One region of the Bradyrhizobium sp. AZCC 1678 genome, then DNA from elsewhere that is predicted to be linked to it. Evidence: predicted binding sites of a transcription regulator. Region 1 holds the regulator's gene; each other region holds the start of a gene.

Region 1 (8,051 bases):
CGGATTTCGATTTGTCGAGACCGTAGGCGAGCGCAGCCGCCGTCGGCTCGTTGATGATGCGCAGCACTTCGAGGCCGGCGATCTTGCCGGCGTCCTTGGTGGCCTGACGCTGCGCGTCGTTGAAATAGGCTGGAACGGTGATGACCGCCTGCTCGACCTTCTGGCCGAGATGGGCTTCCGCGGTCTCTTTCATCTTCTGCAGGATGAAGGCGGAGACCTGCGAGGGCGAATAGGTCTTGCCGTCGGCCTCCACCCAGGCGTCGCCGTTCGATGCCTTGACGATCTTGTACGGGACGAGCTTCTTGTCCTTCTCGACCATCGGGTCGTCGTAGCGGCGGCCGATCAGGCGCTTCACTGCGAAGAACGTTCGCTCGGGATTGGTCACCGCCTGACGCTTGGCGGGCTGGCCGACGAGGCGCTCGCCGTCATCGGTGACGGCAACGATCGAAGGCGTCGTGCGCATGCCTTCCGCGTTCTCGATGACTTTTGCAGTCTTGCCATCCATTACGGCGACGCACGAATTCGTGGTGCCGAGATCGATCCCAATGACCTTTCCCATGGTCCTCATATCCTTCTTGTTGCGGCAGGTTGGCTGGGCCCTGGACGGCGCACCTAACCGAACCCCCCAACGATCAATTACTCGCGATATTGCGACGGTGAGCCTCATATAGGAGGGGGGGTCGACCCTGCAAGGACCGAACGCAAGCTTAGGGCCTGAAAAGGCTGATGTTTGAAAGATTGTGTCAGCCCGGGGCGGGGCGGGCCGGCGCCTCAGGAGGTGTTAAGAAATCGGCAAGGCCGCTCGACCAAGGCCGCTTCGCTGCGCGCACTACTGACGCGGTGCGCAGCGAAGCGGCATCTTCCCGCCCGCGGGGGCCCGGCCGACCGCGTCAGGGGACGCGGTATTTGGCCGCTGGAAGCGCCTCAAAAAGAGCTCGGATACCGGGCAAAATCCTGCAAAAAGGCCGACATATCGGAATGTAACGATGGAACGGACCCCTACCCTGCCCTGTTGCAGGGACATCAAAACCGCTAGAAGCGGGCCGACTGGAACGACCCCTGTCGTGACCGCAAGACTCCAAAATTCCACTAGAGATTCCTAGCTGCATCGTCGGCCCCACTGAACGGCCCCATGCAAACCCGGTAGATCCTCCATGAAGCTACTTCGATATTTCGCTGCGATTGCCCTGACCGTTGCCGCCAACTCTACCGTATTCTCTTCCGCGTTCGCCGCCGACCCGGTCTTCCCGCCGGGCGCCAGGGTGGGCATGACGCCACTGGTCGGCCTCAACAAGGCGAGAGCGTTCATCGGCTTCGAGACCGAGGACCACGGCGTCAAGGTGCTGGTCACGGACCTTCCCGCCGAGGCCTATGGCGAGGTCGCCAATGCCTTCAAGGCCAACCCGGGCGGCGCCGGCGGCATCAAGCCGGAGAGCATCGAGACTGCGGCGGGGCTCGCCTACTACACCGTCGAAAACGGTAAGGAAAACGCCAAGGACGGCGCCGGCAATGTGCGCCGCTATTCGATGATCCTGCCCGGCCCTACCTTCTCCGGCTATGTCGCCGTGCAGGTGCCGGAGAACGCCTCCAAGATCTATACCGACGACGCCATCCGCCAGATGTTTGCTTCCGCCGTGATCCGCAACGAGGTTCCGGTCGAGGAGCAGCTCGGAATGATGCCGTTCAAGATGAGCGAGCTCTCGAGCTTCAAGAACATCCGCACGCTGGCGCCGGGCGCAGCTCTCATTCTCTCCGACGGCGACGAAAAGACCGGCTTCGAAGTCGCGCCCTTCATGATCATCGGCCTGATCGGCTCGACGGCGGCGTCCCCCGATGATCGCGGCCGCTTCGCCCAGCAGATTGCGACCACCATTCCAGGCGTGCGCGACGGCAGGATCACGATGTCGGAGCCGGTCCGCATCGATGGCCAGCCCGGCTACGAGACGCGGATCGACGCCACCAGCGGCAAGGATAATACGCCTGTTACCATCGTGCAGTGGGTGCGGTTCGGCTCCCAGAGCTCGATGCGCATCATCGGCTCTTCGCCGCGCAACGACTGGACCAAGGCCTTTCCGCGCTTCCGCGCGGTGCGCGACGGAATCCATCCGCGAACCTGATCCGGAAATTTGCAAGCGCGCCGAAACTTCGGGCTTTCGTTTGTACACACATGGAACTAGCCTTCTCCCCGGTCGGGTTCATAACCGGGGAGACGCACCATGTTTACTCGCAGGCTGGTTCTGACAGGTCTCGGCGCGACGTCGGTCGCTGCCCTCGTTCCATCGGCGCTTTGGGCGGCGCCGATCAAGCCCGACGAAGCATCCGCGCTGCTCGTCATCGACGTGCAAAACTGCTTCCTGCCGGGCGGCAGCCTCGCGGTCAAAGACGGCGAGCAGGTCGTGCCCATCATCAACCGCATCGCCAAGGGTTTTGCCAATGTGGTGATGACGCAGGACTGGCACACCGCGGGCCACGTCTCGTTCGCCTCCACCCATTCCGGCAAGAAGCCGTTCGAAACCGTTAATCTCCCCTACGGCAAGCAGGTGCTGTGGCCCGATCATTGCGTGCAGGGCACCGAGGGGGCGTCGCTGTCGAAGGACCTCGCGATCCCGCATGCCGGGCTCGTCATCCGCAAGGGTTTCAACAAGAACGTCGACAGCTATTCGGCCTTCACCGAGGCTGACGGCAAGACCACGACGGGGCTCGCCGCTTACCTGAAGGCGCGCAGGGTGAAGCGGGTGTTCCTCGCCGGCCTCGCCACCGACTTCTGCGTGGCATGGAGCGCGCTCGACGCGCGCAAGGCGGGTTTTGAAACCTATGTAATCGAAGACGCCTGCCGCGGCATCGACACCCAGGGCTCGCTCGCAAAGGCCTGGGCCGACATGACCAAGGCCGGCGTCAAGCGCATCAAGTCGGACGATATCGCGGCTTAGCCGCATCACCTCGCGGAGATCGGGAATGTCCGATCTGGCGGCTCCCTTCGCGTTCGAACTGGCCCGTCGGGCGCCGTCACAGCGCACGGCGGGCCTGATCTCGGCCATGACCGGTTACCGTGAAACGGCGCGTGGCCGGTTTTTCCAGCGCGAAGCCGCGGGGCTGGTGGTCCCGCTCATCATCAGCTTCGGCACGCCCTTCCTGATCGCGCTCGACCGCGAGCCCAACGCCGCCGACCGGCAGCCGAGCTTTGCCGCCGGGCTTCATGCCGGCCCGGTCTTTATCGAATCCGATGGCGGCGCCGACTGCGTGCAGGTGGATTTCACACCGCTCGGCGCCTATCGCTTTTTTGGCGGCACTGTCGTCGATCTGGCCGCGCGCATGGTCGACATGGGCGACGTGCTGGGCCGCGAAGGCCGGGCGCTGCACGAACGGCTCGGGGCCGTATCCGGTTGGCAGAGCCGCTTTGATCTGGTCGAGGATTTCGTGGCGGGTCGCGCCAACCATTTGCCCTCACCCGAGATCGAGTTCGCCTATCGCCGGCTGGCGCGCAGCGCGGGTGGCGTGCGGATCACCGCACTCGCCAAGGAGATCGGCTGGAGCCGCAGACATCTGGTCGACCGCTTTCGCTCCGAACTCGGTCTCGCGCCGAAGCCAATCGCGCGCATGATGCGCTTCCATCACGCCTGCCGGCTCGCGCGGGGTGGAGGCTGCAGCGGCTGGGCCGGGATTGCGGCTGAAAGCGGCTACGCCGACCAGGCGCATCTCGCCCGCGAATTTTCAACGCTTGCCGGCGAAACCCCGACAGCCTGGGCCCGGCGGCTGGCGCTGATCGACGGCCGCCTGCTGCGCCCGCTGGACGGGCTCGACGCCTGACGGTTCCGGTAACAAATCTTCAAGCCAGCGCTGTCGCGCTTCGCGCATATTGGCGCAGCCGAAGCAAGCAAGGAGATTTTTCGTGACCGAGCCAAGCAAGATCGAAGCGCCGCGCATCTATCCGACGATGCGCTGTCGCGATGCCGAAGCCATGATCCGCTGGCTGAAGGATGTAATCGGCTTCACCGAGTACGTCGTCTACCGAAAGGACGGCGCGGTCCAACATGCCGAGCTTGCCTACGGCTCCTCGCTGCTGATGCTCGGCCAAAGCCGCGATGACGAATACGGCAAACTTGTCGGTGATATCGGCGGTCGCCGCACCGACGCGCTCTACATCGCCGTCGACGATCCCGACGCCCTGCACGCCAGGGTCAAGGCATCAGGCGCCAGCGTCGAAATGGAATTGCACGACACCGACTATGGCAGCCGGGACTTCGCCTGCCGGGACCCGGAAGGCAATCTCTGGAGTTTTGGCACCTACTGGCCGAAAACCAGTGAGAAACCGCTGTAGGCTCGGGGCCGGCTCAGTTCGTGACGTCGGCCGCCGGCGCGGCCTTGGCGCCGCCCTTGGATACGGCGACCAGCGCCGGGCGCAGCACGCGCTCGCCGATCATGAAGCCGGCCTGCACGACCTGGACCACGGTCCCGGACGGGACGGACGGGTCAGGCACTTCGTACATCGCCTGCTGGAAGTTGGGGTCGAACTTCTCGCCCGACGGATCGAACTTCTTGACGCCGTTCTTCTCCAGCGTGTTGAGCAGCGAACGCTCGGTCAGCTCGACGCCCTCGATGAAGGCCTTGATGCCGGGATCGGCGGTTTCCCTGGCCTCGGGCGGGATCGCGTCGAGCGCGCGCTGCAGATTGTCGGCAATATCGAGAATGTCGCGCGCAAAGCCGGTGATGCCGTACATCTTGGAATCGGCCACCTCGCGCCGCGTGCGCTGGCGCAGGTTTTCCATTTCCGCCAGCGTGCGCAGCATCTTGTCGCGCGCCTCGGCCAGTTCCTTGGTCAGTGCCTCATTCGATCCCTCCTCGGGATCGTCGGGCATGATGTAGGGTTTTGAGACCACGGGCTCGCCGGTCTGGGCCTGCTTCAGCTCGTCGTCACTCGGCCGGTTCGGATCGGTCATAAGACTGCCTTCTCAAAAAACGCATCTGGTTCGATGGGGATTTGCTAGGCCGGATATCGTGCTTTAGGGGCCGAAAATCAAGCACAACCCGCCGGGATAGAGGCCCTATTCGGGCGGATTAGCCACCCAACATCCGGCTGACGATCCGGGCGGCGTAGTCCACGGTCGGAATCACCCTTGCATAGTTCAGCCGCGTCGGCCCGATCACGCCGAGAACGCCGACGATGCGGCCCGCGGCATCGCCATAGGGGGCGATGATGGTGGAGGAACCGGACAGCGAGAACAGCTTGTTCTCCGATCCGATGAAAATCCTGACGCCTTCGGCGCGCTCGGCCCGGCCCAACAGATCGATCACGCCGCGCTTGGTTTCGAGATCGTCGAACAGCGACTTGACGCGTTCGAGATCCTCCAGCGCGTGCAGGTCTTCCAGCAAATTGGCATGGCCGCGCACGATCAATTGCCGGTCGTCGTTGTCGCCGCCGGACCAGCTTGCGATGCCGGCCGCGATCACCTTCTGCGTCAATTGGTCGAGTTCGGCGCGGCTCTGCGTCAGCGCGGTTTCGAGCTCGAGCCGCGCTTCGGCGAGCGTGCGGCCGCGAATCCGCGCATTGAGGAAATTGGTCGCCTCCGTCAGCGCCGAGGAGGGAACGCCGGGCGGCAGCGTCAGCACGCGGTTTTCGACCTGGCCGTCTTCGCCGACCAGCACCACCAGCGCACGCTCCGGCTCGAGCCGGACGAACTCGATGTGTTTTAGCCGCGAATTGGATTTGGCGGTCAGCACCACGGCCGCGGCCCGCGTCAGGCCGGACAACCGCGTCAACGCTTCACCCAGCGCCGCCTCGACCGATTGCGCGCGCCCGACGGACGCAAGCTGGCTCTGGATCGATTCCCGCTCGGGTTCGGTGAGGTCACCGACCTGCATCAGCGCGTCGACGAAGAAGCGCAGGCCGAGTTCGGTCGGCAGCCGCCCTGCCGAGGTATGCGGCGCATAGATTAGCCCGAGCGCTTCGAGGTCCGACATGACGTTGCGGACGGAAGCCGGCGACAGCGGCACCGCGATCAGGCGAGAAATGTTGCGCGAGCCGACGGGATCGCCGGTGGCGAGATAACTCTCGACGATTTGACGAAAAATGTCGCGCGAACGCTCGTTGAGCTGGGCAAGCCCGGCATGCGGTGCGATCAGGCCAATCGGATCGTGGTGGGCCACGGCGTAACTCCTTGGACCCCTAATTTGTCGCTCCAGCGGGCCAATGACAAGCATCCCTTTCCCCGCCAAAGCGGCCAAAAGCCCTTGCCGCTGCCCACGCCCCCACCTACAAGCACCGCGAACCAGTTTTCGCTCGATTTCGAAAGGATTTCCCATGCGGCCAAGCCGCCGTGCGCCCGATCAGCTGCGCCCCGTGTCGCTGGAACGCGGCGTGGTCAAATATGCCGAAGGTTCCTGCATGGTGAAATTCGGCGACACCCATGTGCTGGTCACCGCCACCCTGGAAGAACGGCTGCCGCCGTGGCTGAAGGGCCAGGGCCGCGGCTGGGTCACCGCCGAATATGGCATGCTGCCGCGCGCCACGCTGGAGCGCACCCGCCGCGAGGCCGCCGCCGGCAAGCAGGGCGGCCGCACCGTCGAAATCCAGCGGCTGATCGGCCGCAGCTTGCGCGCAGCTGTCGACCTCGAAGCTCTGGGCGAGCGCCAGATCACGGTCGATTGCGACGTGATCCAGGCCGATGGCGGCACCCGCACCGCCTCGATCACCGGCGCCTGGGTGGCGCTGGCCGACTGCATCGCGTGGATGAAGAGCCGCAACATGCTGAAAACGAACGTTCTGCGCGACAATGTCGCCGCGATCTCCTGCGGCATCTATCAGGGCACACCGGTATTGGACCTCGATTATGCCGAGGACTCCGAGGCCGAGACCGACGCCAATTTCGTCATGACCGGCGACGGCCGCATCATCGAGGTGCAGGGCACCGCCGAGAAGACGCCGTTCTCGCAGGACGAGTTCCTGGCGCTGATGGAACTGGCGCGCAAGGGTGTCGCGCGTCTGGTGGACTTGCAGAAGCTGGCCGTCGCGTAGTCTGATCGCACATGCACCGTCGAATCACAGGCCGGCTCGTGATCGCGACCCACAATCCCGGCAAGCTCGCCGAGATGCGGGAACTGCTGGCGCCACATGGCGTCGAGGCCGTTTCCGCGGGCGAGCTGGGCCTTGGCGAGCCCGAGGAAACCGGCCAGACGTTTCGGGCGAATGCGGCGATCAAGGCGATCGCGGCGGCGCAGGCTTCCCAGCTTCCGGCCTTTGCCGATGATTCCGGCCTCGTCGTCGATGCGCTGGACGGCGCGCCCGGCATTTACTCGGCGCGCTGGGCCGGCGAGGGCAAGGATTTCATGGCGGCGATGAGCCGGATCGAACGCCTGCTGCAGGAACGTGGCGCGACCACGCCCGAGAAGCGAAAGGCGCATTTCGTTTCGGCGCTGTGTGTCGCCTGGCCCGATGGCCATCTTGAGGAGGTCGAAGCCCGCGCCGATGGAACTCTGGTTTGGCCGCCGCGCGGCGCCGCCGGTTTCGGCTATGATCCGGCATTCCTGCCCGATGGGCACGTCAGGACCTTTGGCGAGATGACCTCGATCGAGAAACACGGCCTGCCGCCGCTCGGCCTCGGCTTGTCGCACCGGGCGCGCGCCTTCGTCAAACTGGCGGAGATCTGCCTTGGCTAGCGCCGAACGCCACTACCCGAAGCGGACCGCCTTCGGCGTCTACGTGCACTGGCCATTTTGCCTGTCGAAGTGCCCGTATTGCGATTTCAACAGCCACGTCCGCCACGCGCCGATCGACGAGGAAAGATTTTCCCGTGCGTTTGCGCGCGAGATCGAAACCACAGCGGCGCGCGCACCTGATCGAACCGTCACCTCGATCTTTCTCGGCGGCGGCACGCCCTCGCTGATGCAGCCGAAAACCGTGGGCTCCATTCTGGATTCGATCGGCAAGTATTGGCGCGTCGCCGGCAATGTCGAGGTGACGCTGGAGGCCAATCCCACCAGCGTGGAGGCAACACGGTTTCGCGGCTATCGAGCAGCCGGCGTCAACCGCGTCTCGCTCGGCGTGCAGGCGCTCG
Region 2 (8,051 bases), 820 kb from region 1:
GCGAGTCGAAGCCGTAGGCATACTGGTCCTTTTCGAGGATCTTGCCGAGGATGACGGAACCGTCTTCGCCCGCGTTGATCGCGATCTGGCGGGCCGGCCAAGACAGCGCCTTGCGCACGATCTCGACGCCGGTCTTCTGGTCGTCGTTCTTGGTGCGCAGGCCCTTGAGATGCAGGGAGGCTCGGAGCAAGGCGACGCCCCCGCCCGGCACGATGCCTTCTTCAACCGCCGCACGGGTCGCATGCATCGCGTCATCCACGCGATCCTTACGCTCCCTTACCTCGACCTCGGTCGCGCCACCGACGCGGATCACCGCGACGCCGCCCGCGAGCTTGGCCAGACGCTCCTGCAGCTTCTCACGGTCGTAGTCCGAGGTGGTTTCCTCGATCTGCGCCTTGATCTGGGCCACGCGGGCTTCGATATCGGCCTTCTTGCCGGCCCCGCTGACGATGGTGGTGTTCTCCTTGTCGATCATCACCTTCTTGGCGCGACCGAGCATCTGCAGGGTGACGTTCTCGAGCTTGATGCCGAGATCTTCCGAGATCGCCTGACCAGCGGTCAGAACGGCGATGTCCTGCAGCATGGCCTTGCGGCGATCGCCGAAGCCCGGAGCCTTGACGGCAGCAACCTTGAGGCCGCCGCGCAGGCGGTTGACGACAAGGGTGGCGAGCGCTTCGCCTTCAACGTCTTCGGCGATAATCAGAAGCGGCTTGCCGCTCTGCACCACGGCTTCGAGCAGCGGCAGCAGCTCGTTCAGCGAGGAGAGCTTCTTCTCGTTGATCAGGACATAGGCGTCTTCCATCTCAACGCGCATCTTGTCGGCGTTGGTGATGAAGTAGGGCGAGATGTAGCCGCGGTCGAACTGCATGCCTTCGACGACTTCAAGCTCGGTCTGGAGCGACTTGGCTTCCTCGACCGTGATGACGCCCTCGTTGCCGACCTTCTTCATGGCGTCCGCCAGGAACTTGCCGATTTCGGCGTCGCCGTTGGCGGAGATGGTACCGACCTGGGCGATTTCCTCGTTCGAGGTGACCTTCTTGGAGTTCTTCTCGAGGTCGGCGACCACGGCTTCCACCGCCATGTCGATACCGCGCTTCAGATCCATCGGGTTCATGCCGGCGGCAACCGACTTGGCGCCTTCACGGACGATCGCAGCCGCCAGAACGGTCGCGGTGGTGGTGCCGTCGCCGGCCGCGTCGGCCGACTTGGAGGCGACTTCGCGCACCATCTGCGCGCCCATGTTCTCGAACTTGTCCTCAAGCTCGATTTCCTTGGCGACGGTGACGCCGTCCTTGGTCATGCGGGGAGCGCCGAATGACTTATCGAGTACAACGTTGCGGCCCTTCGGACCGAGCGTCACCTTGACGGCATTGTGGAGAATGTCGACACCGCGCAGCATGCGGTCGCGGGCATCTACGCCGAATTTGACTTCCTTGGCTGACATGATGACCTCCGTATTTCCAGATCCCAAGGTCCACGCGATTGGGCGGATTCCTGAGGGATGAGATTTGGATTGCAGGGCCTCTTCCTTCGAGACGCCGGCTGCGCCGGCTCCTCAGGATGAGGGAACGGACTAAAGCGCTTAAGCGGCCTTCTTCCTGGCGGTGGGAACGTCGGTGAGGACGCCCATGATGTCGCTTTCCTTCATGATCAGAAGTTCCTGACCATCGAGCTTGACCTCGGTGCCCGACCACTTGCCGAACAACACGCGGTCGCCGGCCTTTAGGTCGATCGGGATCAGCTTGCCGGCTTCGTCACGGCCGCCCGAACCAACGGCGATGATCTCGCCCTGCGAGGGCTTTTCCTTGGCACTGTCCGGAATGAGGATGCCGCCAGCGGTCTTATCTTCGGCATCGATGCGTTTGACCACGACGCGGTCGTGGAGCGGACGGAACTTCATGCGATCCTCTATGGCTTTTGTGATTATTTCTGGATTGGCAGTCGCAATGAGCGAGTGCTAGCCGCCCCTGACATAAGCCTGTGACACTGTGGCGCAAGGGCTTCGGCCCACGATGTTTGACCGCGACTTGAGGAGGGGCGACTGCTGGCAGGTGAAGTAACATGCTGGTAGCGCGTTGATTGCTATGACCTATTGAACGTTTTCGTTTTTGGCGAATTGAGAAAGCACGCATTACTCTTCAGTTGGGCTGGAGGTTGGCATGGTCGAGAAAGATACGGTTTCCAGGGATTTCAGGAAGCAGGTCTTAGGCTACGGACTGACAACAGCGGAAATCGTTTATCGCCGTCCGGATCGGCGCTGGTTGCTGCAAACTTACGTCTGGCAGGACTACGATATGTTTCCGGATTTCCCGGCGTTGAAGGATTTCCTCGCGTTCTGGGAAACAAGGCTCGAAGGTCCGCTGTTCGCGGTTACCGTCGCGCACTCCAAACTGATCAAGCCTGCCGAACTACGCGCCGTGGACGGAGTCCTCCGGCTGCATTAACGCCGGCGCTACGAAAATCGCAAAGGCATTTGAATCGCACTCCGGGTGCGACAAAAGTAAAAGCGCATATGCATATGTTGGATGTGCTGCTTAGCGCGAGGGGGGTAACTGAAGGCAAAGGTCGCGATAATTAACAAGTGGTCCGCCACGTCCACACTTCCCATCCTCCATTCTTAAGCGCACGATGCGCTTCGGTCCATGCCCTCAGAGGAGGTAGCTATGGAACATCAATTTTTCATTCGCCGGCAAAACCTTAAGCTCTATCGCAGTCTCGTGGCTGCATCGGAAGCGGCGGCAGCGAAAGCTGACGCGCGGCAGAAGAAGCTTTTAAAGCTACTGGCAGAGGAAGTAGCGAGCGAACCGCCGCCCAGAAAGAACTAAGGCGCTTGATGCCGGCATGAGTGGCTTAACCTGTCAAAGCAATTAGCAGCGGCTACGGCGAATCCATCGCTAGTGGCAAGTTTGGTTTGCCGTCTTTCCGGACTTCGGCAATTCCCTTCGCGGCAATTGCCGAACATACAGGACATTGTTGGCGCCGCGATCGCGGACATTGCGATATCAATCAGGGGGCGCATTGCGGGCGCTAGCCCTTCAAGTATTACAAAATCCGCCGGTTCACTTCGACCCGCCTTACCTGGGCGGGTGCAAATCGCCTTGAAGCCAGCGTCCAAGGGACTTGGACTTCATAGGGTCTTCATACGCGGCAAGGGTCGCATGTGCGTGGTTGCAGATAGCGCATTCAAAGGTATGCAAGTCGACGCCCGGGCGTGCTGGCTCGATACTGACGAGCATCATCGGGGCCTTGCACTTCGGACAAGCGGGGCGCTCAATTGCAACGAATGGAATGACGGACGACAGGCGTTGAGACTGGGGCATGATGCTTCCCTCGAATAGGCGGGAGCGCAACACTCTCTGTCACCGGTAATGCCCAGGAGGCGGAGCGATGATTGTCTGAGTATACGCCTCCAGGGAACTCAAAAGCGAGTTAATTCGCGGATATTTGGAAGGAAGATAAGCACGCACCACCCCATAGTCCGGGCCCGCCGGCTCACCCCCCGCGGGTTTTGGTTGCCTTCCACATCGGCATGAGGTTGTCTTAGGTCCTATCGGATATGGGAGACGATCAAGGTGGCAACTGGAACGGTGAAGTGGTTCAACGCGACAAAGGGCTATGGATTCATTCAGCCCGATAACGGCAGCAAGGATGTTTTCGTGCACATCTCCGCGGTCGAGAAAGCTGGGCTCAGCACACTCAATGAGGGTGCAAAGGTCAGCTATGAGGAAGTGCCCAACAAGGGGAAGACTTCGGCGGAGAATTTGAGAGTCGGGTGACTTCGGAAGGGCATGGCCCGCCGGCTCCCGTCGAAGGGGGCGCGCGGTTCGCTGCGCCGGGTTCGGACATCACGCGATTTCCAACTTGAGTCCGGAAATGCGCACCAAAGCGGACGTCCACCGACCACCCTGAACTTATGGGGTCGCGCCCTATATCCCGCTCGCGCCGTCGTGCTGGAAGCCGAGATAGCTTGCCGCGACGCGCTGGTTGGACGCGATATCCCTTGCCGATCCGGACAGGATGAATTCGCCGAGCTCCATGACATAGGCGCGGTCGGCGATTTTCAGCGCGGCTTGCGCGTTCTGTTCGACCAGCAGCACCGAGACGCCAGCGGCGCGCAGTTCGCCGATGGTGCGGAAGATGTCGGCGACGATAATCGGCGCCAGCCCGAGGCTCGGTTCGTCCAGCATCAACAGTTTTGGCGTGCCCATCAACGCGCGGCCCATCGCCAGCATCTGCTGCTCGCCGCCGGAGAGCGTGCCGGCCAGCTGCTTGCGCCGCTCCTTCAGTCGCGGAAACAGCGTATAGACGCGCTCGAACGATTTTGCTGCGGTAGCCTTCGGAATCCGGAAGGCGCCGAGCTCCAGATTGTCCTCTACATTCATGGTGCCGAACAATTCGCGATGCTCGGGCACGAGACACAGGCCCGCCGCGACGCGATCCTCGATGTCGAGCGCGGCCATGTCGGCGCCTGCAAAGGCGGTGGCGCCCTTGAGCGGCAGCACGCCCATGATGGCGTTCAAGAGCGTGGTCTTGCCGGCGCCGTTGGCGCCGATGATGGTGACGATCTCGTTGTCGGCGACGTCGAGCGAAACCGAACGCACGGCTTCGACCTTGCCGTAGGAAACATGGGCGTCGGAGACCGATAACAGCGCGCTCATGCGGTAGCTCCGAGATAGGCCTTGATCACGTCGGGATTGGTCTTGATCGCGGCCGGCGTGCCCTCGGCGATCTTGGTGCCGAAATCGAGCACCACGATGCGGTCGGCGAGGTCCATCACAAAACCCATGTCGTGCTCGACCAGCAGCACCGACATGCCGCCGTCGCGCAACTGACGGAGCAGCGCGGCGAGCCGTTGCTTCTCCATGTGGCGCAATCCCGCGGCAGGCTCGTCGAGCAAGAGCAGCAACGGATCGACGCACAGCGCACGCGCGATCTCGACGATGCGCTGCTGGCCGAGCGACAGGCTTCCCGCCAACTGGTCGATCTGGTCGCCGAGGCCGACGCGCTCGATCTGGCGCGCGGCTTCCGCCAGCAGCTTTGCTTCATCGGCCCGGTCCAGCCGGAGCATGCTGGAAATTGCGCCGGCGTGCCCGCGCAGATGCGCGCCGATCGCGACGTTCTCCAGCACGGTCATGTCCGGCACCAGCTTGACGTGCTGGAAGGTGCGCGCGACGCCGAGTTTTACCACCTCCTGCGGCGGGGCGTTGTCGACCTTGCGGCCGAGCACCGAGATAGTGCCGCCGGTCGTGGTCAGCACGCCCGTGATCAGGTTGAAGGTCGTGCTCTTGCCGGCGCCGTTGGGACCGATCAGGGCTACGATCTCGCGGGCCTGGACGTCGAAGGAAACGTCGTTGACGGCAATCACGCCGCCGAACTGCTTGCGCGCTTTCTCGATCTGGAGCAGCGCGGCAGCAGAGGCCGGCGCGCGCTCGCGCTTGGCGAGGGGAAGCGACGTATCGGGTATCTTGCGGCCCGGCTTGAACGGCAGCCGCGCCATCAGCCACGGCCAGACGCCGGTCGGCGCCAGTTGCAGCAGGACGACCAGCAGGATTCCGAACACGATAGTCTCGAGCTGGCTCTGGCCGCCGAACACCAGCGGCAGATAGCTCTGCAGGATTTCTTTCAGGATCACGACGATGCCGGCGCCCAGCACCGCGCCCCAGACATAGCCGGCACCGCCGACCACAGCGATGAACAGATATTCGATGCCGGCCTGCGCGCCGAACGGCGTCGGATTGGCGGCGCGCTGGAAATGCGCATAGAGCCAGCCGGACAGGCCCGCCAGCACCGCCGCATAGATGAACACCAGAAGCTTGGCGCGCGGCGTCTGCACGCCGAACGCTTCGCCGGCGATATGCCCGCGCCGCAGCGCGCGGATCGCGCGGCCGGTGCGGGAGTCCAAGAGGTTCATGGTCAGCAATGCCGAGATCAGTACCCCGATCCAGATCGCGAAATAGATCGTGCCGGGATCGAGCATCCGGAAGCTGCCGATCGAGAGCGGCGGAATGCCTGAGATGCCGTCATTGCGGCCGAGAAATTCAAGCTTGCTGAACAAATAAAACAGCCCGATGCCCCAGGCGATGGTGCCGAGCGGCAGATAGTGGCCCGACAGCCGCACCGTGACGATGCCGAGCACGACGGCGGCGATGCCGCTGACCAGCAGCGAGAGCGGCAGCGTCAGCCACGGCGAGAAGCCATAGGCGGTGGTCAATACCGCCGTGGTGTAAGCGCCGAAGCCGCAGAACGCTGCCTGGCCGAACGAGGTGAGGCCGCCGACGCCGGTGAGCAGCACGAGGCCCATGGCCACCAGCGCGGCGAGGCCGATATTGTTGAGCAGCACGATCCAGAACGGCGGCACGCCGGGGATGAACGGGATCGCCGCCATGACAGCTGCGAAGATGATGAGGGGAAGCCGCTGATTCATCGCCGTCAGTCCTTCTCTTCCTCGACCGCGGGCGCTGCGAGCGAACGCAGCACCAGCACGGGAAGGATCAGCGTAAAGACGATGACCTCCTTGAAATTACTGGCGTAGAACGAGGAGAACGCCTCGACGCTGCCGACGATCAGGGCCGCCACTGCCGTCAGCGGATAGCTCACCAGCCCGCCGATGATCGCGGCAATGAAACCTTTCAGGCCGATCAGGAATCCAGTGTCGTAATAGAGCGTGGTGATCGGCACGATCAGGATGCCGGAAATGGCGCCGATCAGGGACGCCAGCAGGAAAGCGATCTGTCCCGACAGCGTGGTGCGGATGCCGACGAGGCGGGCGCCGAGCCGGTTGACGGCGGTGGCGCGCAGCGCCTTGCCCATCCGCGTGAAGCCGAAGAACAGCCAGAGAGCGACGATGAAGGCAATCGTCAGCCCATAGACCGCAAGGCTCTGGCCGGTGAAGCGCAGCGGGCCGATCGTCAATGCGGTGTTGGACAGCGCCGGTCCGCGCAGACCTTCGGCGCCGAAGAACACCAGGCCCAGGCCCTGCAAGGCGAGATGGCAGCCGACGGAGGCGATCAGCAGCACCAGCACCGAGGTGTGGGCGATCGGCTGGAACGCGATGCGGTAGAGGAACAGTCCGATCGCCGCGACGATCAAAAGCGACAGCGCGATGTTGACCGCGATCGGCGTCTTGGGCCCGGCAAGCGCGTAAGCGAGGGCCAGGATCGCCGCCGGCAGGACGATGTTGAGGGCAAAGGAGCGCGCGACCCGCGTGAGCCGCAGCGATCGCCGTGCGCCGAACAGATCGAGCGCGAAGGCGACCACGCCCATCGCCATGGCGAGCCAGGCGGTGCCCGGCACCTTGCCGGTCGCCAGCACGGCGTAGCTGAGCGCGCCGAACGTGACGAATTCGCCCTGCGGGATCAGGATGACGCGGGTGACGGCAAACACCAGCACCAGCGCCAGCCCGAGCAGCGCATAGATCGCGCCATTGGTGATGCCGTCCTGCAGCAGGAACAGCATGATCGTCGTATTCAAGACTGGCGCTCCCCCTAAAAGCGTCGCCGGTCCTGACCTCACGCGGTCCGCCGGCCGTCCGATATCTCGGCAGTTGAAAGGCGCCGATATTTGATATATTCAATAACAATTATCAAATATAACATCAAGGGCCCGGCCGCCGGCCAAGCCCTTTTTCGGGTGCGAGCCTCACGCCATGACAGTTTCCAAGGCAGCGACCGATGCCGTCAAGCCGTCGCGCAACAACGGCAAGGAAATTGCGGGCGGCGCTGCGGATGGCGCCGCCGAGCATGCCGGGCTGCAACTGGGCGAATTGGCCGAACTGCTCGGCTATTCGCTCAAGCGCGCGCAGCTCAAGGTGTTCGAGGATTTTCTGCGCTGCGTCGCGCCGCTGCAACTGACACCGGCGCAATTCTCGGTGCTGCTGCTGCTCGACCGCAACCCCGGACGTAACCAGACCGAAATCGCCAACACGCTCGGCATCCTCAGGCCGAATTTCGTATCGATGCTGGATGCGCTGGAGAGCCGCGGCCTGTGCGCCCGGATGCGCTCGACCAACGACCGGCGCTCGCACATCCTGGTTCTGACCGACAAGGGAAGGG
Region 3 (8,051 bases), 6.7 Mb from region 1:
GCCCTGTCCGCCGGACCGGGCGCAAGCCGATGACGAGTTGATCGCGGCGCTGACGGAAGCGGGCACCTGGAAGCGGCAGGGCGATTTCGTGTCGTTCGTCGGCGCGAAGACGCTGCGGTTTCGCATCAACACGAACTAGGGTGCGCATGCATGGCTTCAGCCATGATTTCATTTCAGGAGGCACTGAGGATCGGCAGTCTGCAAGCGCTCCGGACGGTTCCAAAGAGCGATCTGCATAATCATGCGTTCGGTGGCGGCAACCGCGGCTGGATTTCTCGCGTGACCGGGCGCGATATCGCGCCGCTCGACACGCCGCTTCAGTCAATGGCAGAGATGCACGAATGGGTTGGTCGCCATATCGGCTCGGTGTTCGACGGGCCAATCGGCCGTCTCACTGCTTTCGGGGCGACGCTGGTCCAGGCGCGACATGACGGCATCACGCGACTAGAGGTTGGTGAGGACGTATGGGCCATCACCCTGTTCGATCGGGATGCCGCCAGATTAACGGCCAGGTTGCGGGAGATTCACGAGCGCGTGGCACCTGATCTTGAATGGATACCGCAACTCGGAATGTCGCGACACTGTTCAGTTTCGAGTTTGACCAACTGGCTGCAGCCGTTTCTGGAACTCGGCTTCTACCGGACGCTGGATCTTTCCGGAGACGAGCTTGCTCAACCAATCGAGGTGTTCAAGCCGGTGTACCGGATGGCCAAGGCGGCAGGTCTGAGACTGAAGGCGCATGTCGGCGAATGGGGCGACGGGGACTCGGTCTGGCGCGCCGCCGAGGAACTCGAACTCGACGAGGTCCAGCATGGCATCGCGGCGGTTGATTCCGCGCCGGTCATGCGTTTCCTTGCGGACAATCGTATTCGCCTGAACATCTGTCCGACATCGAACGTCATGCTTGGGAGGGTCGAGACACTGGCTGTCCATCCGATGCGAAGGCTGTTCGATGCTGGCGTCATCGTCACCGTCAACACGGATGACGTCTTGGTTTTCGGCCAAGGTGTTTCGGAGGAGTTTCTCAGCCTGTTTCAGGCAAAGCTCTTCGACGCGGATGAGCTGGAATTGATTCGTCTCGCGGGCCTCACTGATCCCGTGCGGCAGCCGGCACCCCGCGGCCATCCGGCTTAAGCCTTGTGAGATGACGCTCCCGTTCGCGGGAATTACTGCGTCGCGATCAATCCGCTGGCGGTGGCAATGACCCAGCGGTTGCCCCAGCGCACGATGGACTCCACGCGTCCTAGACCGGGAATGGTATCGCCGCGTGCGGCCATCCGGATTCCGTCAGGACCTTCGAGAACGGCGGTGCCGTCCCGAACGTCGACAACCGTCCAGCCTGGAATCGTCGCCGGCCTGGTTTCCGGCGGCGCCACCACCGGCTGCCGCATCGCGAGCGCAGCGGCCGAAGGGCCCGCATTGGCCTGGGAGGCCGGGCTCGCAGAAGGGCGTGCACCGGCGGGCAGCAGGGTGGATGGCTTGGGAATGCTTCCAACAATGGCGGGCGAATCCGACGCGGATGCCGTCTTTCGCGTGCCTTCGCTCTTGCCGCTTGATCGTGCTTCGGAAATTCGCGGCGAGGGCGTCTCTTTCTGTGCGACTTCCACAAGACCGAGCTCGCTTGCGAACTGCGGCCAGTTCAGGCCGCCGGCCCATCCCAGTCCAAAGCTTGCCAGCAGTGCGACAGTGACCAGCACGGTGGCGCGTGCCCGATCGCCAAATGGCTCCCGCACCACCAATACTTCGTCGCGATCGGATTTGAGGAAATTCCACAGGCCCGCGGGTGGCTGCGGCCGCCGGTCGCGAACCACATTCCCCGACCAAATTTCAAAGGTACTCGGCTCGCGGTCTTGCATGGCGTGACCCAATTTTCGGTGAACCGATGATGTTCCCGGAAGCTGAATCGAATCTTAACAATCAAAGCCCGGGACCAGATCATTTGCGCACTGGTCCGCTATGGGGGCATTGATGCGTGCGCAGCCTGCCGGTCACCCTATCGTGCCGGCATGCGGATCACTTCCACACCGACTTGTCCGCGTCCCAGCGCTGGCCCTTGAACTCCTTGGCCAGGGCCTCGACCGAACCATTGTCATCCTTCGGTTCGCCACCTTCCTCGTCGCCGGTGGACTCTTCCGACAGGTTCAGCTTGGGGCCTGTGCCTTCATCTGCGGTCGTGATCACCGGGCTCGAGATCCACAGCATCAGCCTGTCGGACGCGCCCGGTTTGTCCGGCGAGACCAGCGCGGTGACTTCAATACTTTCGGTCAGCGCGAGCGGCGGATAGACCGGGCTCGGCCGCTTCAAGGTCAATGTCAGTTTTCCGGTATTGGCGTCCCAGTCGGCGCCCGCCGCCTTGGCTGCGAGCGTCCTGGAGAGAACGGCCGACAGCGCCGATGCGATCTTGTCCTTGTTGATCTTGTCGCCGTCGCGCCATTCGGCGGCCGCAAAGCGGATGGTGCGGTCCATCTCGACGGAGCCGCTGGTCCATCCCGCCGCAACCACGCCCGGCATCGATTTGGCCTTCGCAATCAGCGCGGCCGTGCGCTCCGGATCGGCCGTGAGGTTGATGGTCTGCTCGCCGGCGCGCAGCGCATCGCAGGAGATCGAAAGGCTCGATAGTCCGACCTCGACAGCCTCGCCCTTCAGGCTTTTGAGGAAATCGAGCGCGGCGTCGAGCTTGACCCGCACGCCGAACGCCTCCGGCGAAACGTCGGTAAAATCCTTTGGCGCAGGGGTGATGCCGTCGTCGCTGGTCTGGTTGTCGAGGAATTCCTTCTCGCTGAGATCGGAATTATCAGTCGAGGTCACTTCGGTCACGGTCTGGCCAATCGTGATCTGGCCGCGGAATTCGAAGGTGTCGCCGACAGGCTTACGCGACAGCTTGACGATGACCGGCTGCTTGTCACCGAGGCTCTGCGTGGTGCCCGTCAGGTTCTGCCCGTTGAGGACGGCGAGATTGGCGACGAAGCGGTCCTTGCGGTCGGAGCCCTTCGCGACGGGGTAGCAGACGTCGAGGGTAGCTGCGATGACGTTCTTGCCCTGCCGGGTTTCCTTCAGGATGACGTCGGCATTGCCGTCCATCAGGCCGTCGATCGCGGTGAAATAGCGCGTCTCGATGGCGCCCGGGGCCGTCTTGGAGGGAAGTTTCATCTGGGCGAAAGCGAGGCCCGGGGAGACCGTGACCAGACCGAGCAGGAGAAGGAACCGCGCGCGCATATGAAATTCCCTGAAACGATGGAATAGGCAGGGGTCGTAAGTAGCAAACCCCGGCAGCGTTTTCGAGCCAAGCACGTCCTGGACCGATCGGCCCGCGCTATCGCCAAAAAGCCAAAAAAGAAGGCCGCCTGGAGGCGGCCTTCGATGGATCGATCGGAAAAAGCCGGACTTTAGAAGCCCATGCCGCCCATTCCACCCATGCCGCCGCCACCGCCGGGCATCGGGGCTGCCGGTTCCTTCGGCAGTTCGGCGACCATGGCTTCGGTGGTCACCAGCAGGCCCGCGACCGACGAAGCGTCCTGCAGCGCCGTCCGCACCACCTTGGCCGGGTCGATGATGCCCTTGTCGACCATGTCGACATATTCCTCGGTCTGGGCGTCGAAGCCGAAGGTCTCGGACTTGTTCTCGAGGATCTTGCCGACCACGATCGAGCCTTCGACACCGGCGTTTTCCGAGATCTGGCGAACCGGAGCTTCCAGCGCCTTCAGCACGATATTGATGCCGGCCTGGACGTCGGAATTGTCGTTGTTGATGCGGCCGACGGCCTTCTTGGCGCGCAGCAGCGCCACGCCGCCGCCCGGCACGATGCCTTCCTGCACGGCCGCGCGGGTCGCGTTGAGGGCGTCCTCGACGCGGTCCTTCTTTTCCTTGACCTCGACTTCGGTCGCGCCGCCGACGCGAATCACGGCGACGCCGCCCGCCAGTTTCGCAAGGCGCTCCTGCAGCTTCTCGCGGTCGTAGTCCGAGGTGGTTTCCTCGATCTGCGCCTTGATCTGCGTGACGCGGGCTTCGATGTCCTTCTTCTTGCCGGCGCCCTTGACGATCGTGGTGTTCTCCTTGTCGATCACCACCTTGCCGGCGCGGCCGAGCATGTTGATGGTGACGCTTTCGAGCTTCATGCCGAGTTCATCCGAGATCAGCTGACCGCCGGTCAGGATCGCGATGTCTTCCAGCATTGCCTTGCGACGATCGCCGAAGCCCGGCGCCTTGACGGCGGCGACCTTCAGGCCGCCGCGCAGGCGGTTGACCACCAGTGTCGCCAGCGCTTCGCCCTCGACGTCCTCGGCGATGATCAAAAGCGGACGGCCGGACTGCACCACGGCTTCCAGCACCGGCAGCATCGACTGCAGGCCCGACAGCTTCTTCTCGTGCAGCAGCACGTAGACGTCTTCGAGTTCGGCCGTCATCTTTTCGGCGTTGGTGATGAAGTAGGGCGACAGGTAGCCGCGGTCGAACTTCATGCCCTCGACGATGTCGACTTCGGTCTCGAGCGACTTGTTCTCCTCGACCGTGATGACGCCTTCATTGCCGACCTTCTGCATTGCCTGGGCGATCATCTTGCCGATGGCGGTGTCGCCGTTGGCCGAGATGGTGCCGATCTGGGCGACCTCGGACGAAGAGGCAACCGGCTTGGCGCGCTTTTCGAGATCCTTGACGACGGCGTGGACCGCGATGTCGATGCCGCGCTTCAGATCCATCGGATTCATGCCGGCGGCGACCGACTTGGCGCCTTCGCGCACGATCGCCTGCGCCAGCACGGTGGCGGTGGTGGTGCCGTCGCCGGCGGTGTCGTTGGTCTTGGAGGCGACTTCGCGCAGCATCTGCGCGCCCATGTTCTCGAACTTGTCCTCGAGTTCGATTTCCTTGGCGACGGTGACGCCGTCCTTGGTGATGCGGGGTGCGCCAAAACTCTTCTCGATCACGACGTTGCGGCCCTTCGGACCGAGCGTCACCTTCACCGCGTTGGCGAGAACGTCGACGCCGCGCAGCATGCGGTCGCGGGCGTCGCCGGAAAATTTAACGTCTTTGGCAGCCATGATTTGGACTCCTGAATGATTGGGTACGATTGGTTGCCGTCACCGCCGGGTTTCTTCCCCTCTCCCCTTGTGGGAGAGGGTGGACGCGATGTGAAGCATCGCGGACGGGTGAGGGGTCTGTCTCCGCGGATAGAGACCCCTCATCCGGCGCGCTTTTGCGCGCCACCTTCTCCCACAAGGGGAGAAGGGAAGAAGTCAGCGCCGACGACTGACGTGCGACGGCCGGAGCGTGCGTCAGCTCAGCACGCCCATGATGTCGCTCTCCTTCATGATCAGGAGTTCCTCGCCGTCGAGCTTGACCTCGGTGCCCGACCATTTGCCGAACAGCACGCGGTCGCCGACCTTGAGGTCGATCGGAATCAGCTTGCCGGCCTCGTCGCGGCCGCCCGGGCCCACGGCGGTGACTTCGCCCTGCGACGGCTTTTCCTTGGCGCTATCGGGAATGATGATGCCGCCCTTGGTCTTCTCTTCGGCATCGATGCGCTTGACCACGACGCGGTCGTGCAGCGGACGGAATTTGGATTTGGCCATGACGTCTCCTCTTGAAGTTCCATGGAAGGCGTGGTTTCAGGTCTGTGCCACGAAAATGGCTGATAATGCCGCGTATTCGACGCCGCCCCGGGCGGGACAGCATGACCCTTAGCAATCGTCGGATTTGAGTGCTAAACGTGGGGCCGGGGAATATGGCTTGGCGCTGATCCTGTCAAGCAAACAAGGGGGTTAAGGCCTTCTTGAGGCCAATATAGGATGGTCCCACAGAAACCAAATCGGCGCAGCGGCGTAATTTAACGGACGTCATTGCTCCGGCAGGCTTTTTACGATTGGCTGCTTGACGGGAGCGGCCAAGGAATTGCTCGGGGGAATACGATGATCAGCTCACGTAATGCGCGTACGGTTGCCAATCTGGCGATCGCATCGGCGCTGACGATCTTGCTGGCAGCGTGCAGCAGCATGAGCCTGCCGTCGCTGTCGTCCAGTTCGGCGCCCGAGGCCGAGCCCGGCGTCGCGCCCGATATGCCGGCCACCATCCGCTCCGACGAGATCGTCGGCCGCTGGGGCCTCGCCTCGTTCCAGAATCCCAACGACCGCGCCCGCACCGAAGCCGCGGCGCGCGGGCAGTGCAAGCAGCCCTATGTGATCGGCGCCGGCACCTCCGGCGGTGTTGTCATGCATCTGGCCGACCAGGCCACCCCGCAGGAACTGCGCCTCAAGGGCAGCCCGAGCGGCAAGAATTATATCGGTCCGCCCGGCCCGACGCCCGGCGAGCAGGACCGCGAGATCGTCTCGTTCGACGGCCGCGTGCTCGTGACCCGCTTCATCGAAAAGGATGCCGCGGTCCGTTACGGCAACATGGTCTATGTCCGCTGCGCGCCGCGGGCGTGATTAGACGCCGTCATTCCGGGGCGATGCGAAGCATCGAACCATGGTGCGCAATTGCGCACCTGAGAATCTCGAGATTCCCCGATGCGCAATTGCGCATCTGAGGTCTGGTGCTAACGCACCATCCCGGAATGACCGCGCAAAAATCAACAAAAAACGCCGGCATCTAGCCGGCGTTTTTATTTAGTCTGCGTTAACCAGTCCGATCAATCGAACAGCGCGTCGATGTCGTTCTGCGAGGCGTGACCGTCGTCGCCGTCCAGCTTCGGGCCGTTCAGCAGCTTGGCGTCGCCTTCGCGGGTATCGACGATCGGCGGGGCGTGCGCCTTGATGGCATCGACGCCACCCCAGATTTCCATCATCTCGATGATGTGCTTTTCGATGAATTTCATCGTCGTCATCACCTTGCTGATGCGCTGGCCCGTCAAGTCCTGGAAATTGCAGGCCTCGAAGATCGCGACGACGCGTTCCTGGATTTCCTCGCTGAGCAGCTTTTGCTGGTCGGGCGAGATGTTCTTGGATAATGCGGTGGCGGCCTGGTCGATCGCCTCGACGGCCTCGAGAATCTGCTGGGTGGCCTGTTCAGTGCCGCCGACGACGGCGCCGAGCTCGCCATTGACCTTGGCCATTTCCTGGCCGTCAAAGCTGTTGCCGTGCAGGGTGGCGATTTCGCGCTTGGTGCGGTTGATGGCGTCGTGAATGAGATCGAGCTCGACTTTCAGCTTCGCGCACTGCTCGATCTGGGCGCGGTAGGTTTCCAGCAACGCGTGGGCATCCGCGGTCTCGCGTGCGATATCCGTGGCGACAGTCGAACCGTCGCGGGTGTGGCCGAAGCCCGCCATCTGTGCGCGGATCGCGCGCAGCTCGGCCATGATCTCACGATGCATCGGACCGATCTCGCCGCCTTCGGCGGCAGGCATCATAATTGGCGCGTCGCCCAGAAGGGCTTGTTCAATACGAAAACGCTTGCGATTGACCGACATGAGTTTTTCCCACCCCTTCACTTCCGTGTGTGTTCTAGACCGATGCGATTTAACGTGAGGTTCACGCCGGAACGCGTCATGGTAGCGGTTTGCCCGCGGCCGCATACCAACGATTAACCATGAGGGGCGGCGTTCATGCAAAATAAACGCTAGCGGGCAAATCAGCGCGCGATTGCCGAAATGGTGAATCGAAACGGCCGATCTGTTTACCAAACCGATTAGGTTTTGATTTGTATTGATCGCGTGCAGCGGTGCTCGTCGCGCCGCTGCCGCCAACCCGCAATGACGATCAGTACAGAGTACGTCGATGTCCGGAAAAATCTCCCTTGCGCTCCTTGCGAGCGCGTCTTGCCTTTGCTTCTCCAGTGAGGCTTTTGCGATCGACGCCTCGCCAATTGCCGAACCCGCCGTGATATACGCCCGCGAGCCCGCGCCGGTGCGCATGGCTGCTGCCGAACGCGCCAACATGGGCGGCGGCTTCATCGAATTCCTGTTCGGCGACCTGCCGCAGGACGGGCGCTATCAGCAACAGCCGGCCTATCAGACGCAGCCCGATTACGGCTATGGCGGGCGGCGCGCGTTGCTGCCGCCGATGGATCCGCAGCAGTCGATGCGCGGGGAGGAGGAGATCGACCCCGCACAACGTCCGCTCGAT

The links. Region 1 encodes HrcA, which represses chaperone genes, less so after heat shock. Its sites were predicted from a motif close to GTTAGCACTCNCNNNNNGNGAGTGCTAAC; they were not measured.
Region 2: the regulator HrcA is predicted to act here: its motif matches at 1,934-1,962, upstream of V1294_RS07200 (co-chaperone GroES).
Region 3: the regulator HrcA is predicted to act here: its motif matches at 5,672-5,700, upstream of V1294_RS35525 (co-chaperone GroES).

What each region holds. Positions count from the first base shown of each region.
Region 1 is NZ_JAZHSE010000001.1:698,888-706,938, forward strand. Features, by position in the region: gene dnaK (molecular chaperone DnaK) at 1-559, opposite strand, end outside; gene V1294_RS03345 (hypothetical protein) at 1,155-2,117, shown strand; gene pncA (bifunctional nicotinamidase/pyrazinamidase) at 2,217-2,930, shown strand; gene V1294_RS03355 (helix-turn-helix domain-containing protein) at 2,956-3,807, shown strand; gene V1294_RS03360 (VOC family protein) at 3,890-4,318, shown strand; gene grpE (nucleotide exchange factor GrpE) at 4,332-4,937, opposite strand; gene hrcA (heat-inducible transcriptional repressor HrcA) at 5,056-6,144, opposite strand; gene rph (ribonuclease PH) at 6,299-7,012, shown strand; gene rdgB (RdgB/HAM1 family non-canonical purine NTP pyrophosphatase) at 7,024-7,653, shown strand; gene hemW (radical SAM family heme chaperone HemW) at 7,646-8,051, shown strand, end outside.
Region 2 is NZ_JAZHSE010000001.1:1,515,499-1,523,549, forward strand. Features, by position in the region: gene groL (chaperonin GroEL) at 1-1,444, opposite strand, end outside; gene V1294_RS07200 (co-chaperone GroES) at 1,583-1,900, opposite strand; gene V1294_RS07205 (usg protein) at 2,160-2,444, shown strand; gene V1294_RS07210 (hypothetical protein) at 2,664-2,825, shown strand; gene V1294_RS07215 (cold-shock protein) at 3,573-3,776, shown strand; gene V1294_RS07220 (ABC transporter ATP-binding protein) at 3,927-4,658, opposite strand; gene V1294_RS07225 (branched-chain amino acid ABC transporter ATP-binding protein/permease) at 4,655-6,424, opposite strand; gene V1294_RS07230 (branched-chain amino acid ABC transporter permease) at 6,430-7,470, opposite strand; gene V1294_RS07235 (MarR family winged helix-turn-helix transcriptional regulator) at 7,646-8,051, shown strand, end outside.
Region 3 is NZ_JAZHSE010000001.1:7,447,177-7,455,227, reverse strand. Features, by position in the region: gene V1294_RS35550 (META domain-containing protein) at 1-139, shown strand, start outside; gene V1294_RS35545 (hypothetical protein) at 151-1,134, shown strand; gene V1294_RS35540 (hypothetical protein) at 1,167-1,856, opposite strand; gene V1294_RS35535 (hypothetical protein) at 2,014-3,216, opposite strand; gene groL (chaperonin GroEL) at 3,387-5,033, opposite strand; gene V1294_RS35525 (co-chaperone GroES) at 5,268-5,564, opposite strand; gene V1294_RS35520 (hypothetical protein) at 5,901-6,416, shown strand; gene V1294_RS35515 (protein phosphatase CheZ) at 6,620-7,396, opposite strand; gene V1294_RS35510 (L,D-transpeptidase) at 7,704-8,051, shown strand, end outside.